Regions from separate parts of the Enterobacter cloacae complex sp. ECNIH7 genome, predicted to be linked through region 2. Evidence: predicted binding sites of a transcription regulator. Region 2 holds the regulator's gene; each other region holds the start of a gene.
What was found. The regulator Fur, encoded in region 2, represses iron uptake genes when iron is present. The targets are predictions, from matches to a motif close to ATAATAATGAGAACNACTATCAA.

Region 1: feoA (ferrous iron transporter A) is a predicted target of Fur. The motif match lies at 2,025-2,047, and genes of this name have one in related genera.
Region 3: sufA (Fe-S cluster assembly scaffold SufA) is a predicted target of Fur. The motif match lies at 1,888-1,910, and genes of this name have one in related genera.
Region 4: WM95_RS06455 (TonB-dependent siderophore receptor) is a predicted target of Fur. The motif match lies at 2,266-2,288, and genes of this name have one in related genera.

What each region holds. Positions count from the first base shown of each region.
Region 1 is NZ_CP017990.1:4,783,952-4,788,858, forward strand. It holds gene WM95_RS23945 (Tex family protein) at 1-1,751, shown strand, start outside; gene feoA (ferrous iron transporter A) at 2,088-2,315, shown strand; gene feoB (Fe(2+) transporter permease subunit FeoB) at 2,346-4,664, shown strand; gene feoC ([Fe-S]-dependent transcriptional repressor FeoC) at 4,677-4,907, shown strand, end outside.
Region 2 is NZ_CP017990.1:1,452,894-1,457,800, reverse strand. It holds gene ybfF (esterase) at 1-695, shown strand, start outside; gene ybfE (LexA regulated protein) at 824-1,111, shown strand; gene fldA (flavodoxin FldA) at 1,267-1,797, shown strand; gene fur (ferric iron uptake transcriptional regulator) at 2,088-2,534, shown strand; gene chiQ (ChiQ/YbfN family lipoprotein) at 2,675-3,001, opposite strand; gene chiP (chitoporin ChiP) at 3,049-4,446, opposite strand; gene glnS (glutamine--tRNA ligase) at 4,893-4,907, opposite strand, start outside.
Region 3 is NZ_CP017990.1:2,124,914-2,129,820, reverse strand. It holds gene sufB (Fe-S cluster assembly protein SufB) at 1-1,471, opposite strand, end outside; gene sufA (Fe-S cluster assembly scaffold SufA) at 1,480-1,848, opposite strand; gene WM95_RS10550 (MerR family transcriptional regulator) at 2,162-2,890, opposite strand; gene WM95_RS10545 (diguanylate phosphodiesterase) at 3,079-4,299, opposite strand; gene ycgZ (regulatory protein YcgZ) at 4,637-4,876, shown strand; gene WM95_RS10535 (hypothetical protein) at 4,881-4,907, shown strand, end outside.
Region 4 is NZ_CP017990.1:1,326,349-1,331,255, reverse strand. It holds partial or broken gene entF (enterobactin non-ribosomal peptide synthetase EntF) at 1-794, opposite strand, end outside; gene WM95_RS06465 (MbtH family protein) at 791-1,003, opposite strand; gene fes (enterochelin esterase) at 1,014-2,210, opposite strand; gene WM95_RS06455 (TonB-dependent siderophore receptor) at 2,357-4,597, shown strand; gene entD (enterobactin synthase subunit EntD) at 4,707-4,907, shown strand, end outside.

The sequences.
Region 1 (4,907 bases), 1.8 Mb from region 2:
TCGTCGCGGGTAAAGAGGAAGAAGGCGCGAAATTCCGCGACTACTTCGATCACCACGAACCGATCTCTACCGCCCCTTCACACCGTGCGCTGGCGATGTTCCGCGGCCGCAACGAAGGCGTGCTCCAGCTCTCCCTGAACGCCGACCCGCAGTTTGACGAGCCGCCGAAAGAGAGCCACTGCGAGCAGATCATTATCGACCATCTCGGCCTGCGCCTGAACAACGCCCCGGCGGACAGCTGGCGCAAAGGCGTGGTGAGCTGGACCTGGCGCATCAAGGTGCTGATGCACCTCGAAACCGAGCTGATGGGCACCGTGCGCGAGCGCGCCGAAGATGAAGCGATTAACGTCTTCGCCCGTAACCTGCACGACCTGCTGATGGCCGCCCCTGCCGGCCTGCGCGCGACCATGGGTCTCGATCCGGGCCTGCGTACCGGAGTGAAGGTCGCTGTGGTTGACGGCACCGGCAAGCTGGTGGCGACCGATACCATCTATCCGCACACCGGTCAGGCAGCGAAAGCGGCCGTCGTGGTGGCGGCGCTGTGCGAAAAATACAACGTGGAGCTGGTTGCCATCGGCAACGGTACGGCCTCACGCGAAACCGAGCGTTTCTACCTCGACGTGCAGAAGCAGTTCCCGAAAGTGACGGCGCAGAAAGTGATCGTCAGCGAAGCGGGGGCATCCGTCTATTCCGCGTCCGAGCTGGCGGCCCAGGAGTTCCCGGACCTGGACGTTTCCCTGCGCGGTGCGGTCTCTATCGCTCGCCGCCTGCAGGATCCGCTGGCGGAGCTGGTGAAGATCGACCCGAAATCCATCGGCGTGGGCCAGTATCAGCACGACGTGAGCCAGACTCAGCTGGCGCGCAAGCTGGATGCGGTGGTGGAAGACTGCGTAAACGCCGTCGGCGTTGACCTGAACACCGCCTCCGTTCCCCTGCTGACCCGCGTGGCGGGCTTAACCCGCATGATGGCGCAGAATATCGTCGCCTGGCGTGATGAGAACGGCCAGTTCCAGAACCGTCAGCAGCTGCTGAAGGTGAGCCGTCTGGGGCCAAAAGCCTTTGAGCAGTGTGCAGGCTTCCTGCGAATCAACCACGGCGATAACCCGCTGGATGCCTCCACCGTTCACCCGGAAGCGTACCCGGTTGTGGAGCGCATTCTGGCCGCCACCCAGCAGGCGCTGAAAGATCTCATGGGTGACAGCAGCGCCCTGCGCAACCTGAAAGCCGTTGATTTCACCGACGACAAATTTGGTGTCCCAACCGTCACCGACATCATCAAAGAGCTGGAAAAGCCGGGCCGCGATCCGCGTCCTGAGTTCAAAACGGCGACCTTTGCTGACGGCGTGGAAACCATGAACGACCTGCTGCCCGGCATGGTGCTGGAGGGCGCGGTGACCAACGTCACCAACTTTGGCGCGTTTGTGGATATCGGCGTGCATCAGGACGGCCTGGTGCATATCTCATCCCTCGCCGACAAGTTCGTTGAAGACCCGCACACCGTGGTTAAAGCGGGTGACATCGTGAAGGTCAAAGTGCTGGAAGTGGATCTGCAGCGCAAGCGTATCGCGCTGACCATGCGTCTGGACGAGCAGCCGGGCGACACCAGCGCGCGCCGCGGCGGCAATGGCGGTGGCCGCGAGCAGCAGCGCCCGGCCGCGAAAGCGGCAAAACCGCGCGGACGTGATGCTCAGCCTGCAGGCAACAGCGCGATGATGGATGCGCTGGCGGCAGCGATGGGTAAGAAACGCTAAGGCTGTCAATGCCCCTCACCCTAACCCTCTCCCCAAAGGGGAGAGGGGATCGCACGGTGCGGTCTTTTCCCCTCGTCCTCATGGGTGGGGGAATAAATTCATATCGAAATATATGAAACCGATTGCATAGCCATATTTAAACCACGAATTATCACCCCGTTAACAAATACTCCCCTTTTCGTTTTCCAGGCAATTCAGCAAATATTGAGCCAGGTCAAACAGGCCGTAAATTAATACCGTAAACAACATTCCGTCACAGTTTTAATATTGCTGATAAAAACTATTCTCATTATCATCCCATAGTAGATAATTTAACCTTTCGTGGAATCAGGCGTTATGCAATTCACTCCAGACAGTGCATGGAAGATTACCGGTTTTACCCGCGAAATTAGCCCGGCCTATCGGCAAAAGCTGCTGTCGCTGGGCATGCTGCCCGGCTCGTCATTCCAGGTCGTGCGCGTGGCGCCGCTGGGCGATCCGGTTCACATCGAAACCCGCCGCGTGAATCTGGTGCTGCGTAAGAAAGACCTCGCGTTAATAGAAGTCGAAGCCTTATCCCGATAACAAGCCAGCGGTTTCAGTGAGTCTAAAAAAATGAAAAAGTTAACTATTGGCTTAATTGGCAATCCTAATTCCGGCAAGACCACCCTTTTTAACCAGCTGACCGGCGCACGCCAGCGCGTGGGCAACTGGGCGGGCGTGACGGTTGAGCGTAAAGAGGGTCAGTTCACGACAACGGACAGCCAGGTGACGCTGGTTGACCTTCCCGGCACCTATTCGTTAACCACCATTTCGTCGCAAACTTCGCTCGATGAGCAGATTGCCTGCCACTATATTCTTGGCGGCGACGCGGACCTGCTGATCAACGTGGTCGACGCCTCCAATCTCGAGCGTAACCTTTATCTGACGCTGCAGCTGCTGGAGCTGGGGATCCCCTGCATTGTGGCGCTCAACATGCTCGACATTGCGGAGAAACAAAAGCTGCGTATCGACGTCGATGCCCTCTCCGCGCGCCTGGGTTGCCCGGTCGTTCCGCTGGTCTCGACGCGCGCTCGCGGTATTGACGCGCTGAAGCTGGCCATTGACCGTCACCAGGGAAATCATGACATTGAGCTGGTGCATTACGCGCAGCCTCTCCTGCGCGAAGCCAACGTGCTGGCGAAGGAAATGGACAAAAGCATGCCTGCGAAACAGCGCCTGTGGCTTGGCCTGCAGATGCTGGAAGGGGATATCTACAGCCGCGCTTACGCCGGGCATGCGGCCGATAAGCTGGACGCCACGGTGGCCCGTCTTAGCGACGAGCTGGACGACCCGGCGCTGCACATCGCCGATGCGCGTTACCAGGCCATCGCCTCGATTTGCGACGTTGTCAGCAACGCCCTGACGGCAGAGCCCAGCCGCTTTACGGCGGCGGTGGATAAGGTTGTGCTTAACCGCTTCCTCGGTTTGCCCATCTTCCTGCTGGTGATGTACGTGATGTTCCTGCTCGCCATTAACATAGGCGGCGCCCTTCAGCCCATTTTCGACGCCGGTTCCGTCGCGGTCTTCGTCCACGGTATTCAGTGGGTAGGGTATACCCTTCACTTCCCGGAATGGTTGACCATCTTCCTCGCGCAGGGGATCGGCGGCGGTATCAATACCGTTCTGCCGCTGGTGCCGCAGATCGGCATGATGTACCTGTTCCTCTCGTTCCTGGAAGATTCCGGCTACATGGCGCGCGCCGCGTTCGTGATGGATCGTCTGATGCAGGCGCTGGGTCTGCCGGGTAAATCCTTCGTCCCGCTGATTGTCGGCTTCGGCTGTAACGTGCCGTCGGTGATGGGCGCCCGCACCCTGGATGCGCCGCGTGAACGTCTGATGACCATCATGATGGCGCCGTTTATGTCCTGCGGTGCCCGTCTGGCCATTTTTGCGGTCTTTGCCGCAGCCTTCTTTGGTCAGCAGGGCGCGCTGGCGGTCTTCTCGCTCTACGTGCTGGGCATCGTGATGGCGATCCTGACCGGTTTAATGCTGAAACACACCATCATGCGCGGTGAAGCGTCACCGTTCGTGATGGAGCTGCCGGTGTACCACGTCCCCCATCTGAAAAGCCTGGCGATCCAGACCTGGCAGCGCCTGAAAGGCTTCGTCCTGCGCGCCGGTAAGGTGATTGTCATCGTCAGTATTTTCCTGAGCGCGCTGAACAGCTTCACCCTGAGTGGACAGGCAGCGGATAACATTAACGACTCTGCCCTCGCCTCCGTCAGCCGCGTTATCACGCCGGTCTTCAAACCGATTGGCGTGCATGAAGATAACTGGCAGGCAACCGTCGGCCTGTTCACCGGCGCGATGGCAAAAGAGGTGGTTGTCGGTACCCTGAACACGCTCTACACCGCTGAGAACATTCAGGAACAGGACTTTAATCCGGCAGAGTTTCATCTCGGTCATGAACTGCTGGGTGCCGTAGAGGAAACCTGGCAGAGCCTGAAGGACACCTTCAGCCTGAGCGTGCTGGCGAACCCGATTGAGGCCAGCAAAGGTGACGGCGAAATGGCGACGGGTGCCATGGGCGTGATGGGCGAGAAGTTTGGCAGCGCGTCCGCCGCCTATAGCTACCTTATCTTTGTTCTGCTCTACATTCCGTGCATCTCCGTGATGGGGGCGATTGCCCGCGAGTCCAGCCGCGGCTGGATGGGCTTCTCTATCCTGTGGGGGTTAAACATTGCCTACTCGCTGTCGACGCTCTTCTATCAAACCGTTAACTTCAGCCAGCATCCGCGCTACAGCCTGGTCTGCATTCTCGCGGTTGTGCTGTTTAACGTGTTAGTGCTCGGCCTGCTGCGGCGTGCGCGCAGCCGCGTCGACATCGACCTGCTGGCAAACCGTAAAACCGCCGCAACCTGCTGCAGCAGCCCGGCGGGCGACTGTCACTGAGGAGCACACATCATGGCATCGTTGATTCAGGTTCGTGATCTGCTGGCGCTACAGGGACGCATGGAGGCGAAACAGCTGAGCCTCAGCCTGCATACGCCGCAGCCGATGATCGATGCCATGCTGGAAAGACTGGAAGCCATGGGGAAAGCGGTGCGGATTCAGGAAGAGCCGGACGGCTGTCTCTCCGGCAGCTGTAAAAGCTGTCCGGAAGGAAAGGCCTGCCTCAGGGAGTGGTGGGCGCTG
Region 2 (4,907 bases):
GTAGTCTGGATAACCTGGGCGTGCTGGCGCGCGATCTGGTTACCGACCACGATATTTTACAGGTCGATATGCGCAATCATGGTCTTTCCGGGCGTTCCGACGAGATGACCTACGCGGCGATGGCGCAGGATCTGCTGGATACGCTGGATGCCCACGACCTGCAAAAGGTGACCCTCATCGGGCATTCAATGGGTGGCAAAGCGGTGATGGCCCTGACGGCACTGGCCCCGGACCGTATTAGCGGCCTGGTGGTGATTGACGTCGCGCCCGTGGATTATGACGTTCGCCGTCACGACGAGATTTTTGCCGCTATTAATGCGGTCACAGAAGCGGGTGTCGCGACGCGCCAACAGGCGGCTGCCGTAATGCGTGAGCATCTTAATGAAGAAGGCGTCGTTCAGTTTCTGCTGAAGTCGTTTGTTGACGGGCAATGGCGTTTTAACGTGCCGGTGCTCTGGGACCAGTACAATAACATCGTCGGCTGGGAAACCGTCCCCGCCTGGCCATACCCCACTCTCTTTATTCGCGGCGGCAACTCGCCTTACGTTACCGACGCGTACCGCGACACGCTGCTGGCCCAATTCCCGCAGGCTCGCGCCCACGTGATTGCCGGTGCCGGGCACTGGGTGCATGCGGAAAAACCGGATGCTGTGCTGCGCGCCATTCGCCGCTATCTCGCTGATACTGCAAATTGATTAAAAAGAAAGCGACTGGAAGGCTGCAGGCGTCCAGTCGTTGGCGTGCCGTTTTTGGTGATGTATGATGGCGCGCTTATCGCCCGGGCATTAGCAGGGCGGCGTGTTTCCCCCGAAGTCTCAGAATCATGGCCAAAGAACAAACGGACCGTACGACACTAGATCTGTTCGCGAATGAGCGTCGCCCGGGACGACCCAAGACGAATCCGCTTTCGCGCGATGAACAGCTGCGTATCAATAAACGCAACCAGCTTAAACGCGATAAAAATCGTGGGCTTAAGCGTGTCGAACTGAAGCTCAACGCCGACGCGGTCGATGCACTTAATGAGCTGGCCGAGGCCCGAAATATCAGCCGTAGCGAGCTCATTGAAGAGATGCTGATCGCCCAGCTTGAGACGTTGCGCGGCCAGGCATAAGTCTGAAAATTCCCTTAATTACCCTTTTCATGTAGCACAGAGTGCAGTCCTGCGCGATAGCTGTTTCCGCAGGGTTGCCAGTTCTGCTATTATTGCCCTTATCCGTGGCCAAATTGCGCCACCATACTATTAAGTTTCAAGAGGTTATTTTACTCATGGCAATCATCGGCATTTTCTTTGGCAGTGATACCGGCAATACCGAAAATATCGCGAAAAACATTCAAAAACAGCTCGGTAAAGACGTTGCTGATGTGCATGACATCGCCAAGAGCAGCAAAGAAGATCTCGAAGGCTATGACATTCTGCTGCTGGGCATTCCAACCTGGTACTACGGTGAAGCCCAGTGCGACTGGGATGATTTTTTCCCGACGCTGGAAGAAGTGGACTTCAACGGTAAGCTGGTCGCCCTTTTTGGCTGTGGCGATCAGGAAGACTACGCCGAATACTTCTGTGACGCGCTGGGCACCATCCGCGATATCATTGAGCCGAACGGCGCGGTTATCGTAGGTCACTGGCCGACCGCCGGTTACCACTTCGAAGCGTCTAAAGGCCTGGCCGATGACGATCATTTCGTGGGTCTGGCCATCGACGAAGACCGTCAGCCAGAGCTGACCGCAGAGCGTGTTGAGAAGTGGGTTAAGCAGATCCGCGAGGAACTGCACCTGGATGATATTCTGAACGCCTGATTTTATCGCGGCGCAACTGCGGTTGCGCCCATGCCCCAGGTCAAACCGATTAAATTAATCGCTACAATCTTTTAACTTTTTCGCCCAGACCTGTACAATGTCTCCCTGATAAAACGTGGTTTTCCATTGAGCAAGTTTGTTGGTGATACCACGTTTTTATAAGCATATTTTGCCTGAGACTTGCAGTTTTCATTTAGCCATGGCAGTTCTATAATGAGACGCATTATCCCGGGTGCATTTTCTGTCACTTCCTACAGAAGTGAATCGTTTAGCAACAGGACAGATTCCGCATGACTGACAACAATACCGCATTAAAGAAGGCTGGCCTGAAAGTTACGCTTCCTCGGTTAAAAATCCTTGAAGTGCTTCAGGGTCCAGACAATCACCATGTCAGTGCGGAAGACCTCTATAAACGTCTTATCGACATGGGTGAAGAGATCGGGCTGGCTACCGTCTATCGCGTGCTGAACCAGTTTGATGACGCGGGCATTGTTACCCGTCATAATTTCGAAGGCGGTAAATCTGTTTTCGAACTGACCCAGCAGCAGCACCACGATCACCTGATCTGCCTCGATTGCGGCAAGGTCATTGAATTCAGCGATGATTCCATTGAATCACGCCAGCGTGAAATCGCGGCGCGTCATGGCATCCGCCTGACGAACCACAGCCTGTATCTTTACGGTCACTGCGCTGAAGGCGACTGCCGCGAAGACGACCACGCGCACGACGCGAAATAATCAGTATTCATACTCTGAGCCAGCCGCAAGGTTGGCTTTTTTTTTGCCTGAAAAAGCCCGGTGGCGCTGCGCTTACCGGGCCCACGGGCTATGACACCTTTGTAGGCCCGGCAAGCGCAGCGCCACCGGGCGTAAAGCACTTATTTATTGTTATTGCGTATCTCGTTCCAGATCTTATCGCAACGCTTCGCCACTTCCTGATCGTTACCGGTTTTACGCGCCTGGATACAGGCCTGGTAATCCATCACGCGGACGTTCTCCTGCGTCGCGAACTGCTCATGCGCTTTCTCTTTCTTCAGCACGTTCAGCACGCTCTGACAGGCTTGAATTTTCTCCGGCGATCCTTCCGCAGTATTTATGCAGGCGCTATACGCCTCCTTCAGACGGGAGTCCTCTTTCGGCGCCTGATTCTGAGCACACGCCACCAGCCCTGATGCCAGCAACGCGACGATTACGATTTTTTTCATCATGTGCAGTCTCCATACCGGCGGGACTCAGCCCGCCGGTGCGTTCATCAGAAGATGGTGAATGGGGCAATAACCATGAATTTCACGTCACGTTCATCCTGGAAGATGTTGCCGTAACCGCCCGCATAGCTCGGGATATCGGAGTGGTTGTCATACTGAGTGAAGTGCAGTTTGAACATCGTGCCTTTCGCGCGGCCATCCTGCAGGGTATAGATAGCATCGAGGCTGTAGGAAGACTCTTTCAGGCGATAGTTAGGATCGTAGTATGCGTCCGGCGTGGCCATATCGGCAGGTTTTGCGTCCCAGGCGTAAGCGTAAGAGGCACCCACGGCCCAGCCCGGCAGATTCCAGTTTTTCAGGTCATACATTGCGCCAAAGAAGACCGCTTTCTCGCCGTCGGCGTTGAAGTCAGAGCGGTTATCCCACCAGATATCAAGACGACCGTTGGAGGAGGCGTAGGTCGGGGTCATACGCTGCAGGAAGTAGCCCTGCTGCCCTTCCGCCTTCACCCATGTGCCTTCCAGACGTAAATCAACCTGACCGACCTTGTAGCCGAAGGTTAACGCCTGCAGCCACGCGGTGCCGTCATAAATGTCGTTGACGCCACCGTTGCTGACCTTGTCGCGCGTACCGTAGAACTGGTAGCTGGTGCTCAGCGGGCTACCCGCGACATCGAATTTATAGCTGGCCTTGGCAAAATACTGATCGACATAGCCTTGTGCCTGACCGAATGCCGCTTCAAGCACCAGATCGTTTTTGAAGTCGTACTTCGCGCCCAGCGAGTGCAGGTAATCGACTTTGGTTTTTTTATCGTTCTGGTAGAACTTGTCCATTTCAATGTGCCACGGCGCTTTGTACTCGTTGGTCCACATATAGGAGAAGCTCAACGCCCCCGCGTCACCGTAGTCAAAATTCGCCCCGGCTTCCGCACCCTGATAGGTACCCGGCATAAAGCTCCAGTGCGGCGCTAACAGAGTCTGACCGGTTGGCTGAATATAACCACCGCGCGCCCAAACCGGACCGTATTTAAATTTTGCAGCGGCTTTATAAAGGCTGATACCGCTCTTATCCCCGGACCAGTCTTCTTTATAGGCTTTGTTGCTGGAGGAGAAGGCAATTTCGTTCGGGTGGGCGCTGTCACCGTTTTCCGCCATTTCAATCGCGGTAAACGCAGCAATATCCAGACCGAACATATCCGCGGCATAGCCTGACTGGAAGTCCAGGTTGGCGTTCCAGGTGGAGTGAGAAAGGTTAGTTTTGTATTTGTCTTCGGTGACGTCTTTACGGTCACGTTCACGCTGCCAGTAATAAATACCGCCCGTGAGGGTAGAATCGTCGATGAAGCCTGCCGCTTTCGCCTCTGGTGTCACCACCAGGCCCGACATTGCTGTCACACCGGCAATAGCCAGCGCCAGCGCACTACGTTTGCCACTGAACGTACGCATAGATTATTCCTCTTTGACGAATTAAAACGCCTGAAGCGGCGTAAATAAAAAAGACCAAATGGTCAGGGGTAGTTTTAAATACCCTCGAATTAACTACCGTCTTTAGGTTATTTTTCGCGACGCGAATTATCAATGCTTTTTAGCGGGCAAAAGTCAGGATTATGACGAAGTGCACATAATTGGTAGTGATTTGTAACATTCGCAGAGAGGCGAGCAATGGCGGGGAATTATCAGGTATTTCAGTGGCTAGACATGGATTATCTTTCCTTTTTTATCACCTTTTTGTTTTTCGTAATGACACAAACTTTTTTTAAAAAAATAAGTAGCACCTCATTGACCTGATATTTTTATCACACCTTTTTAGGCCCTGTCTTAATACCCTGATCGTTAAATAAAAAAACGCCGCATGGTGCGGCGTTTGTCTCTCATTGACCAGACCAGCAATATTATTCGCCGATCTT
Region 3 (4,907 bases), 670 kb from region 2:
GACTAATGGCGAGGAGTTTCTGGGCTTCAACGGCAAATTCCAGCGGCAGTTCAGAGAACACATCCTTACAGAAGCCGTTAACGATCATCGAGATGGCGTCTTCTTCGCTGATCCCCCGCTGCAGGCAATAGAAGAGCTGATCTTCCCCAATCCGCGACGTCGTCGCCTCGTGCTCAAGCTGGGCCGTATTATTACGGCACTCAACGTACGGGAAGGTGTGCGCCCCGCAGTCTGCGCCAATCAGCATCGAATCACACTGGGTAAAGTTTCGCGCATTGGTGGCCGTCGGCATGATTTTCACCAGCCCGCGATAGCTGTTCTGGCTGTGCCCGGCGGAGATGCCTTTCGAGATAATGGTCGACCTGGTGTTTTTACCTATGTGGATCATCTTGGTGCCGGTATCGGCCTGCTGGTGGCCGCTGGTCAGCGCCACGGAGTAAAACTCACCGATGGAGTTATCCCCGCGCAGGATGCAGCTCGGGTATTTCCAGGTGATGGCCGAGCCGGTTTCAGACTGGGTCCACGACATCTTGCTGTTTTCGCCTTCGCACAGCGCGCGCTTGGTGACGAAGTTCAGGATACCGCCGGTATTGCCGTCGCCCGGGAACCAGTTTTGCACCGTGGAGTATTTCACCTCGGCGTCTTTATGGATGATGACCTCCACCACCGCCGCGTGCAGCTGATAGCTGTCGCGGACCGGGGCGGAGCACCCTTCGATGTAGCTGACGTAGCTGCCTTCATCCGCGACCAGAATCGTGCGTTCGAACTGGCCGGTTTTTTCGGCATTAATACGGAAATAGGTGGATAGCTCCATCGGACAGCGCACGCCTTTCGGTACGTAAATAAAGGTACCGTCCGAGGCCACCGCCGCGTTAAGAGCCGCAAAGAAGTTATCGTTTGAAGGCACCACGGTCCCAATGTACTTTTTCACCAGTTCCGGATGATCGTGAATCGCTTCGCCGAAGGAGCAGAAAATGATCCCCTGCTCTGCCAGCTTCTCGCGGTAGGTGGTGGCCACCGAGACGGAGTCGAAAATGGCGTCTACCGCCACCTCTTTCCCTTCGCGAACGGGCACGCCAAGCTGGTTAAAGGCCTCTTCCACCTCTTTGCTGAGGAAGCTGTTTTCAGCGCCAGTTTGCTGCACCGCGCCGGGCTGCGAGGCGCAGGTATCGTCACAGCTGCCGCAGGAGGGCGCAGAATAGTAGCTGTAATCCTGATAGTTTAGCTTGTCGTAGTGCGCTTTCAGCCAGTGCGGCTCTTCCATCTCCAGCCAGGCACGGAAGGCGCTCAGACGGAACTCCAGCATCCACTCGGGCTCGTTGCGTTTCGCCGAGATCGCCCGCACGACATCTTCGTTAATGCCTTTCGCCAGCTCATCTGTCTGGAGCTGGGTGAAGAACCCCTCTTTATAGTTGAGGTGCCCACCGCTCCAGGTATTTACATCACTCGTTGCTTCAGTATTACGAGACATAGTACCGCCTATACCCCAAAGCTTTCGCCACAGCCGCATTCGTTCTGGGCTTTCGGGTTATGAAATTTGAATAACTGGTTTAAGCCTTCGCGGACGTAGTCCACTTCGGTGCCGTCGATAAAGGGCATAGCCTGCAGCGCAACGTACAGCTTCGCGCCGTCTGTCTCGAACACCAGGTCATCTTTCTCAGGTTCGGTGACGGTGTCGAGCACGTAGCCGAAACCTGCGCAGCCGGTCTGTTTGACACCCAGGCGCACGCCGAGGATCTCGGGCTTTTTCGCCACCAGCTCGTGAATATGTGCCGCCGCCGCTGGCGTGAGCGTTAAGCCGCGCCAGGCGAAATCGGCAGGATTAAAGGTTTCTGAATGCAGTTCCATAGGTCCACCTCATCTGATAAGCCATCAGGGCATAACACCATGTTAGTGATAACGATTATCACTTCAACCCTCTGTCAGCAGGGGCATTCGGCTAAAGCGCCCTTTTTGCCTGGTTTTATTAAGCATAGACCCTGTGAGAGGATGCAGTCAGGATGGATGTATTTGTTCAATGCATTGATTAATAATGCATTTCGTCGCGGCATTCATAACGAAGAGAAGAAAAGTAAAATATGCATCGGAAATGCCTATTTTTGAGATAGATTTTGCACAGAAAATGACAAAAACAAAAAAGGCCCTTAAGGCCTCTTAATACTCAATGATGAAATGCGACAGCAAATCCCTGTTCACGCCAGTGGTCAAGCTGTTCCTGCTGGCGAGGCGTTGGGGATTTCCCCGTCCAGACGAAGATTTTTTGCCCGGGGAACAGTTCAGGACGCGGCGAATCGATGGGTTCCGCCAGGACGTCAATGTGCCAGCCCTTCTGCGCCAGGCGCGCGGCTTCCAGCCACAGGTGGGTGCGGTCATCGCATTCCCAGCCAATCAACAGTGCGTCTTTACCGGCTTTCTTGCGGGACTCCGCCAGGCTTGCAATCGCGAATTCAATCAGAACTCCGTCTAACAGGCTTGCCATGTGACGCACGGTATTTTGGTCCTGGTTCATGCGCTGACGGACGGGAGAAATAATATTGTCAATCAGCGCGTCTATCGCGTGATCGCGGCGGAACTCGCCAATTTTGGCACGCAGCTTTGCCGGGCTGGCGTAACGCAGAACGGTCATCATCTCTTCCTGGAATGAAGCCCAGTTGCCCTGCGTCAAAACTTCTTTGTTTTCCAGCAAGGCTTTGACTTTTCCGACCGAGACGCCGCTTTTCATCAGGCGTTTGATCTCTTCGATACGCAGGATATCTTCATCGTCAAACTGACGATGGCCCCCTTCGCTGCGCTGCGGCTTCAACAATCCATAACGGCGCTGCCAGGCACGCAGCGTAACGGGGTTGATACCGCATCGTTCGGCCACTTCGCCGATACTGTAATAGGCCATTAACTCCCTCACGCTCAGAACTTCCATACCTAACTGCACCAACTTTATCAGATTGTACACACTATTTGTATAACTAAGACCGCATTTTGAACCGGTGAACGGGGTTCTTTTCCATCCACCTGTTAATACATTGTTGTATAAAATTTGCCGTTCGTACAGTTAACTCTGCCGGATTGTGTACAGCTTTATCAGAATTCGAATTTTTTCTCCGGCCAAGCAATCGCGGGAATACCGCCGTGTCGCGGGCTGGCAAAAAGATGCCCCTGGAACTGGGATATTCCCGCTGACTCCAGCCACATCCACTCTTCAGCCTTCTCTACCCCCACCGCGCAGAACTGGATCTCAAGCGAGGCACAGCATTTGATAATCGCCTGGATAATGGCCTGTCGGGGACCACTTTTGTGCACGTTTGCGACCAGATCGCGATTAATCTTAATTCTGTCCGGCTGGAACTGAGCCAGCAGCTGTAACCCGGCAAATCCGGCACCAAAGTGATCGATCGTCACGCTGATGCCCGCGCTTTTTAACTGCCTGACCGAATCCGTGAATTCATCGAATCGGGAAATGGCTTCGCTCTCGGTAAACTCCACCACAATTTGCTCGGGTACAAACCCATTTTCTTCAATGGCGGTGAGCAGGAAATCCACGGCGTTGGGAATGTTGACCAGCGTCATCGGCAGCAGGTTAAGGGATAACGTCTGGTCCTGTAGCCCCAGCGCGCTGGCCATTGAGAGCGCAACCTGCTTGCTTTGTAAATCCGAGGCATACACGTCGTCACGCGGCAGACTGGCGAAGTAAACTCCCGGCGCGCCGCCGTCAGGCGTGCGGAGAAGCGCCTCCCAGGAGACGACCTGCTGCATAAACGGATCGACTATCGGCTGGAACGCGAAGCTGCAATCCGCCCCTTTCGCGACCACCTCGGGCTGCGCGGACAAGCGCGTCTCTTCGCGCACAAATTCCCAGGAATCCGCAGGGGGCAGTTCAAAATAGTTCGCTTTTTCCGTGGCCTCGACAAAGGTGCGGAAAAACTGCAGCGGGCGGTCGTTGTACGTCAGCTGATAGCGCGTCGTCCCCCTGTTGAGCACCTCTTGCAGCACCTCGTCCCTGTCGAAGTGTCGCAAATCAAAAAGCTCCATGCCCACGTTGCCAAAACGACGGACAGGTCCGTGATCGCGCATCAGCTCCACTACGTTGTGGTGGCGAGGGTCGTTGCAAATCTGCTCATAGATGGCAGAAACGTGTTCCACTGGCCCTTCAAGCAGCTGAAAAAAATGTGTGCCATTAAACAGCAGGATCCCCGTGATATTGGATTGCTGGTTTTTACTATTTGCAGCAGCAACCATGACTTCCAGCGCTTTCACTGGTACGTCCTCGCAGATATGACTGCGGTAAATGATGGTGGTGAGCATGCGATTCCTGGGGTTAGGGGTTTGGCCACAAAAGAGGTGGATAAGGTTCATTTATAGCACATTAATTGCCTGACAAATAATTTACATCTCAACCGTTTACGGCAATTTAAGAAACGTTTTTCCTGGCTGTACAACTTAACAGCCCTCGACCATTTTGTACAATATATCCTGTAATATCACCTCTCCACCACACAAACACAACTAACTGAATATAAAGAACTTTATAAAATATATCGAAGAAACATTAAAAATCTGTACATTTTTAATGTACAGATTTGGAAATTATGTATACCTTAAATGTAACGTTACTGATTACAAAATTTTACAGGAGCGAAACATGCAGCAGAAAGGTTACGTCGCAGATTCCGCAGCAGCAATCGCACAGTACTTCGAAAAAGCCGTGCTTCCTACCCAGCAGGAGACGCTGGGCCAGGTGGTTGTTGAAATTCTCAGCGACGGGCGAAATCTGAATCGCAAATCGCTTTGTACAAAATTGCTCAGCCGCCTCGAAAAGGCCGATGGCCCGGAAGAGGAAGAGCATTACCACAAGCTGCTTGGTCTGCTCTTCGAACGGTAAGGATATGAAGAGCAGTAACGCAGACAAACTG
Region 4 (4,907 bases), 130 kb from region 2:
GCGTAGTCCAGCCGTCCGGTGAGGCGGCCCAGCCACAGCGCCACCAGCGCAAGGGCCAGATCGGTACGCTGCGCCTGTCCTGCCGCCTGCGCAAGCTGGCTGAAGGCGCGACCGTCGGCAGCGATTTTCAGGCGCAGGATATCGGTTGTGGCGGCGCGTCCCGGCAGCGGTGCGGAAGAGAGCGAGACCGGAGAAGGAAGCTGCCTGCGCTGCTCCGCCCAGAAGGCGCCGTCGCGCTGATACGCCTCGCTGCCGCGATAGCGCTGATACTCCTCCACCACTTCGGCAAATGGCGTAAACGGAGATGCGGGCGTCGGTTCACCCTCTTTCCACGCGGCGTAAATCGCGGCGATCTGGCGGGTAATGGCCGGGAAGCTGAAGCCATCCACCACCAGATGGTGATAGCGCTGATACCAGTACCAGTGGCTTTCCCCCACCTGAATCAGCTGGTGAAACGCCAGCGGCTGACCGCTGTCGACGCGCAGGTTCTGGTTAAGATCAGCCTCCATCAGCGCCACGGCGGCGGCGTGGTCGGCAACGCGAACGATGGACGGCTCCGGCAGAATGAGGGTGTCATCCACCCACTGCCACACCTCGCCGTTATCCTCGGCAAAACGCATTCGCAGGGTATCGGCCTGCATCATGCCCTCAGCGATGGCTTTTGCCAGCAATGGCGCGTCGATATCGCCTTTCAGTTCGGTGTAGTGCGCCACGCTCCAGGCGTTTGGCAGGGAGGACAGCTGTTCCGCCATCCAGATACCCGGCTGGGCGGCGACGAGAGGAAGACGTTTCATGCGCTCCCCTCCGCAAAATGGGACGGTTCAAGCGTGCGCCAGTTCCCGGCGAGCCACTGCTGGCACGCCTCCTGAGACTGCGCTTCGCACACCACGCGCCACCCCGCCGGCAGTTCGCACTGCTGCGGCCACAGGCTGTACTGCCCCTGGTCGTTTTGCAAAATGGCGAACTGTCCCTGCGGATTATCGAAAGGATTGCTGAATTCCATACAGACTCCGTTATTGAATAAGCGGCTGCCAGAGGGTCATTAGCCCCTGCGTCAGCCCACCGCGCCAGCAAAGCGCGTCGTGTCCGCCGTCAACCTGACGCCAGGTAACCTGCTGCGCGTGTAGTTCGGCATAAATCGCCTGATTGGCATTGAAAATCAGCGGTTCGTTGCGTCCGGCCTCGAGGACGATACGCAGCCCGCTCGCGGTTAGTTCATCTGCTCTGAGCTGTTCGATGAGGCGCCCTTCCTGCTGCCCGCCGCGGTGCGGCCACCAGTACGAGCCAGACTGGCTCAGCACGCAGCCAAACCGCTGCGGCCAGTTGAGGCCAGCATAAAGTGAAGAGAGTCCTCCAAAGCTCTGGCCCGCGACCACGGTACGGTCGGCGCGGTCGCTGAAGGGCGCGAGCTGTTTTACATGAGGGAGAAGTTCTTCCTGCACCGCCAGCCAGAAATCGCGGTTACAGGGCAATTCGCGGCTGCGATGTTCCATGTCGATCGCATCAATTAATACGTAGACCGCAGGCGGCAGTTTGCGCTCGGTGGTAAGCGACGCCAGCGCGGGCCAGACGGGCATACTTTCGGCCCAGAACTGCCCGTCGAGCAGCACCGCCAGCGGACGTTCCGGGCCGTCATCCCCGGTGGTGAAAATCCACACGCGGCGACGGTTGTTGAGACGCTCGCTGTTCCACTCAATGCAGACCGGCTGGTGATACTGCGTATCGGGACGGTCCCAGCCGGGCTGAACGGGCGCGTCCGGCATCTCAAGCGCCGAGACGGCATGACCGCGCCCGCCGCGCCAGCTCTGCGGATTCAGCGGGTCGGAAACCGCGTGCGGCAGCAGCCTGCGCCAGCCTTCGCGCAGCGCCATGCGGTCCGGCTGCTGGCCTTCAAACACGGTATCGGCAAAATCGTTTTCATTTACGGAGGGGATAAAACAGTAGCTGCCGCGCCATTCCGGGCTGAATTCGCCCTGCCACTGCCAGACGTCGGTATCCGGAATGCGTTCAAGAGATTGCGGGCGGGCATTCTGATGATGGTCGGTCACGCCGGTAACGTAGAGCCAGACGCGTTTGACCGATGAGGTTTTCTGCGTGCCTGCCGGATCCCGCCACCAGAAGGTGACGCGACAGTTCTCCTTCAGACGTTCCCATTCAGGTCCGTTTTTCGACTGCCACCACGCTTCACTTCCGGCTGTTAACGTCGTCACCCTTATAACCCCATGTTTAACAGACTTTTTTGTTTCAGAGCAAATTTTATTGATAATATTATTGATAACTATTTGCATTTGCAATAGCGTAATGCCCGCGCTGTGGGAAGCGCGCTCATTAAATAACCATAAAAGCGGGACGTACAATGAATAAGAAGATTCACTCTCTGGCCTTGCTGGTCAATTTAGGGATTTATGGTGTCGCGCTGCCCGCCGTGGCAGACGACAACACCGCCTCTGCGCAGCACGAAGACACTATGGTGATCACCGCCGCCGAGCAGAATTTACAGGCGCCGGGCGTGTCGACCATCACCGCCGACGAGATCCGCAAAAACCCGCCCGCGCGCGACGTGGCGGAAATCATCCGCACCATGCCGGGCGTTAACCTCACCGGGAACTCCACCAGCGGCCAGCGTGGAAACAACCGTCAGATTGACATTCGCGGCATGGGGCCGGAAAACACCCTGATCCTGATCGACGGCAAGCCGGTCACCAGCCGCAACTCTATTCGTCTGGGCTGGCGCGGCGAGCGTGACACCCGCGGCGATACCGGCTGGGTGCCGCCGGAGATGATCGAGCGCATCGAAGTGATCCGCGGTCCGGCCGCCGCGCGCTACGGCAACGGCGCGGCTGGCGGCGTGGTAAACATCATCACCAAAAAATTCGACGACCAGTGGCACGGCTCCTGGAACACCTACCTGAACGCGCCAGAGCACAAGGACGAAGGTTCCACCAAACGCACCAACTTCAGCCTGAGCGGCCCGCTGGGCGGCGATTTCAGCTTCCGCATGTTCGGTAACCTGGACAAAACCCAGGCCGACGCGTGGGACATCAACCAGGGCCACCAGTCCGATCGTACCGGTGCCTACGCCAACACCCTGCCGGCCGGCCGTGAGGGCGTGGAAAACAAAGACATCAACGGCGTGGTGCGCTGGGACTTCGCGCCCATGCAGTCCCTGGAGTTCGAAGCGGGCTACAGCCGCCAGAACAACCTCTACGCGGGCGACACGCAGAACACCAACAACGACAGCGCGCTGGTGAAGAAGAACTACGGTAAAGAAACTAACCGGATCTACCGCCAGAACTTCGCGGTGACCTGGAACGGCGGCTGGGATAACGGCATCACCACCAGCAGCTGGGCGCAGTACGAACACACCCGCAACTCCCGCCTGGGCGAAGGTCTGGCGGGCGGTACGGAAGGCTTGTTCAACAGCAATAAATTCACCGACACCGACCTGGCCGACGTGATGCTGCACAGCGAAATCAACCTGCCGATTGATTTCCTCGTCAACCAGAACCTGACGCTGGGCACCGAGTGGAACCAGCAGCGCATGAAGGACTCGACTTCGTTCACGCAAACCCTGCAGGGCGGCACTATTCCGGGCATGACAAACGACCGCAGCCCGTACACCTCGGCGGAGATTTTCTCCCTGTTCGCCGAAAACAACATGGAGCTGACCGACAGCACCATGCTGACCCCTGCCCTGCGCTTCGACCATCACACCATAGTCGGCAACAACTGGAGCCCGTCCCTGAACCTGTCGCAAGGTCTGGGGGATGACTTCACGCTGAAGATGGGTATCGCGCGCGCCTACAAAGCGCCGAGCCTGTACCAGACCAACCCGAACTACCTGCTCTACAGCAAAGGCCAGGGCTGCTACGCCAGCTCGGACGGCGTGGGCTGCTACATGATGGGCAACGATGACCTGAAAGCCGAAACCAGCATCAACAAAGAGATTGGTCTGGAGTGGAAGCGCGACGGCTGGCTGGCGGGCGTGACCTGGTTCCGAAACGACTATCGCGACAAGATTGAAGCGGGCTACGCGCCGATCGGTCATACCTCTTCCGGCAAAGTGCAGACGGATATCTACCAGTGGGAAAACGTACCGAAGGCGGTGGTCGAAGGGCTGGAAGGCTCCCTGAACGTGCCGGTCAGCGACACCATTAACTGGACCAACAATATTACATACATGCTGCAGAGCAAGAACAAGGAGACCGGCGATCGTCTGTCGATTATTCCGGAGTACACGCTGAACTCGACCCTGAGCTGGCAGGTTCATCAGGACGTGTCGCTCCAGTCGACCTTTACCTGGTACGGCAAGCAGCAGCCGAAGAAGTACAACTACAAAGGTCAGCCGGTGACCGGATCTGAGAAAGACGAAGTCAGCCCGTACAGCATCGTTGGCCTGAGCGCGACCTGGGATATGACCAAAAACGTTAGTCTGACCGGCGGCGTTGATAACGTCTTCGACAAACGCCAGTGGCGCGCGGGTAATGCCCAGACGACCGGAAATGCCACCACCGGTGCGTATATGTACGGTGCGGGAGCGTATACGTATAATGAGCCGGGCCGTACCTGGTACATGAGCGTGAATACGCGCTTCTAAGGTAAAAACAAAACGGCAACCCAGTTGCCGTTTTTAGTGTTTGCCCCCTCTCCCCATGGGAGAGGGCCGGGGTGAGGGCATCAGGCCGCACAATTCTGAAGGGAAAAACATGCACACAACCCACACCACGTTCATTCTTGCCGGCCACACCGTCCACCACGTCACCTTCGCCCCCACCACCTTCACCGATGCCGATCTCCTCTGGCTCCCCCACCACGCAGAGCTTTCAAACGCCGGAAGCAAACGCAAAGCCGAGCATCTGGCAGGCCGCATCGCCGCCGCGCATGCGCTCGGTGCGATACATGAACGC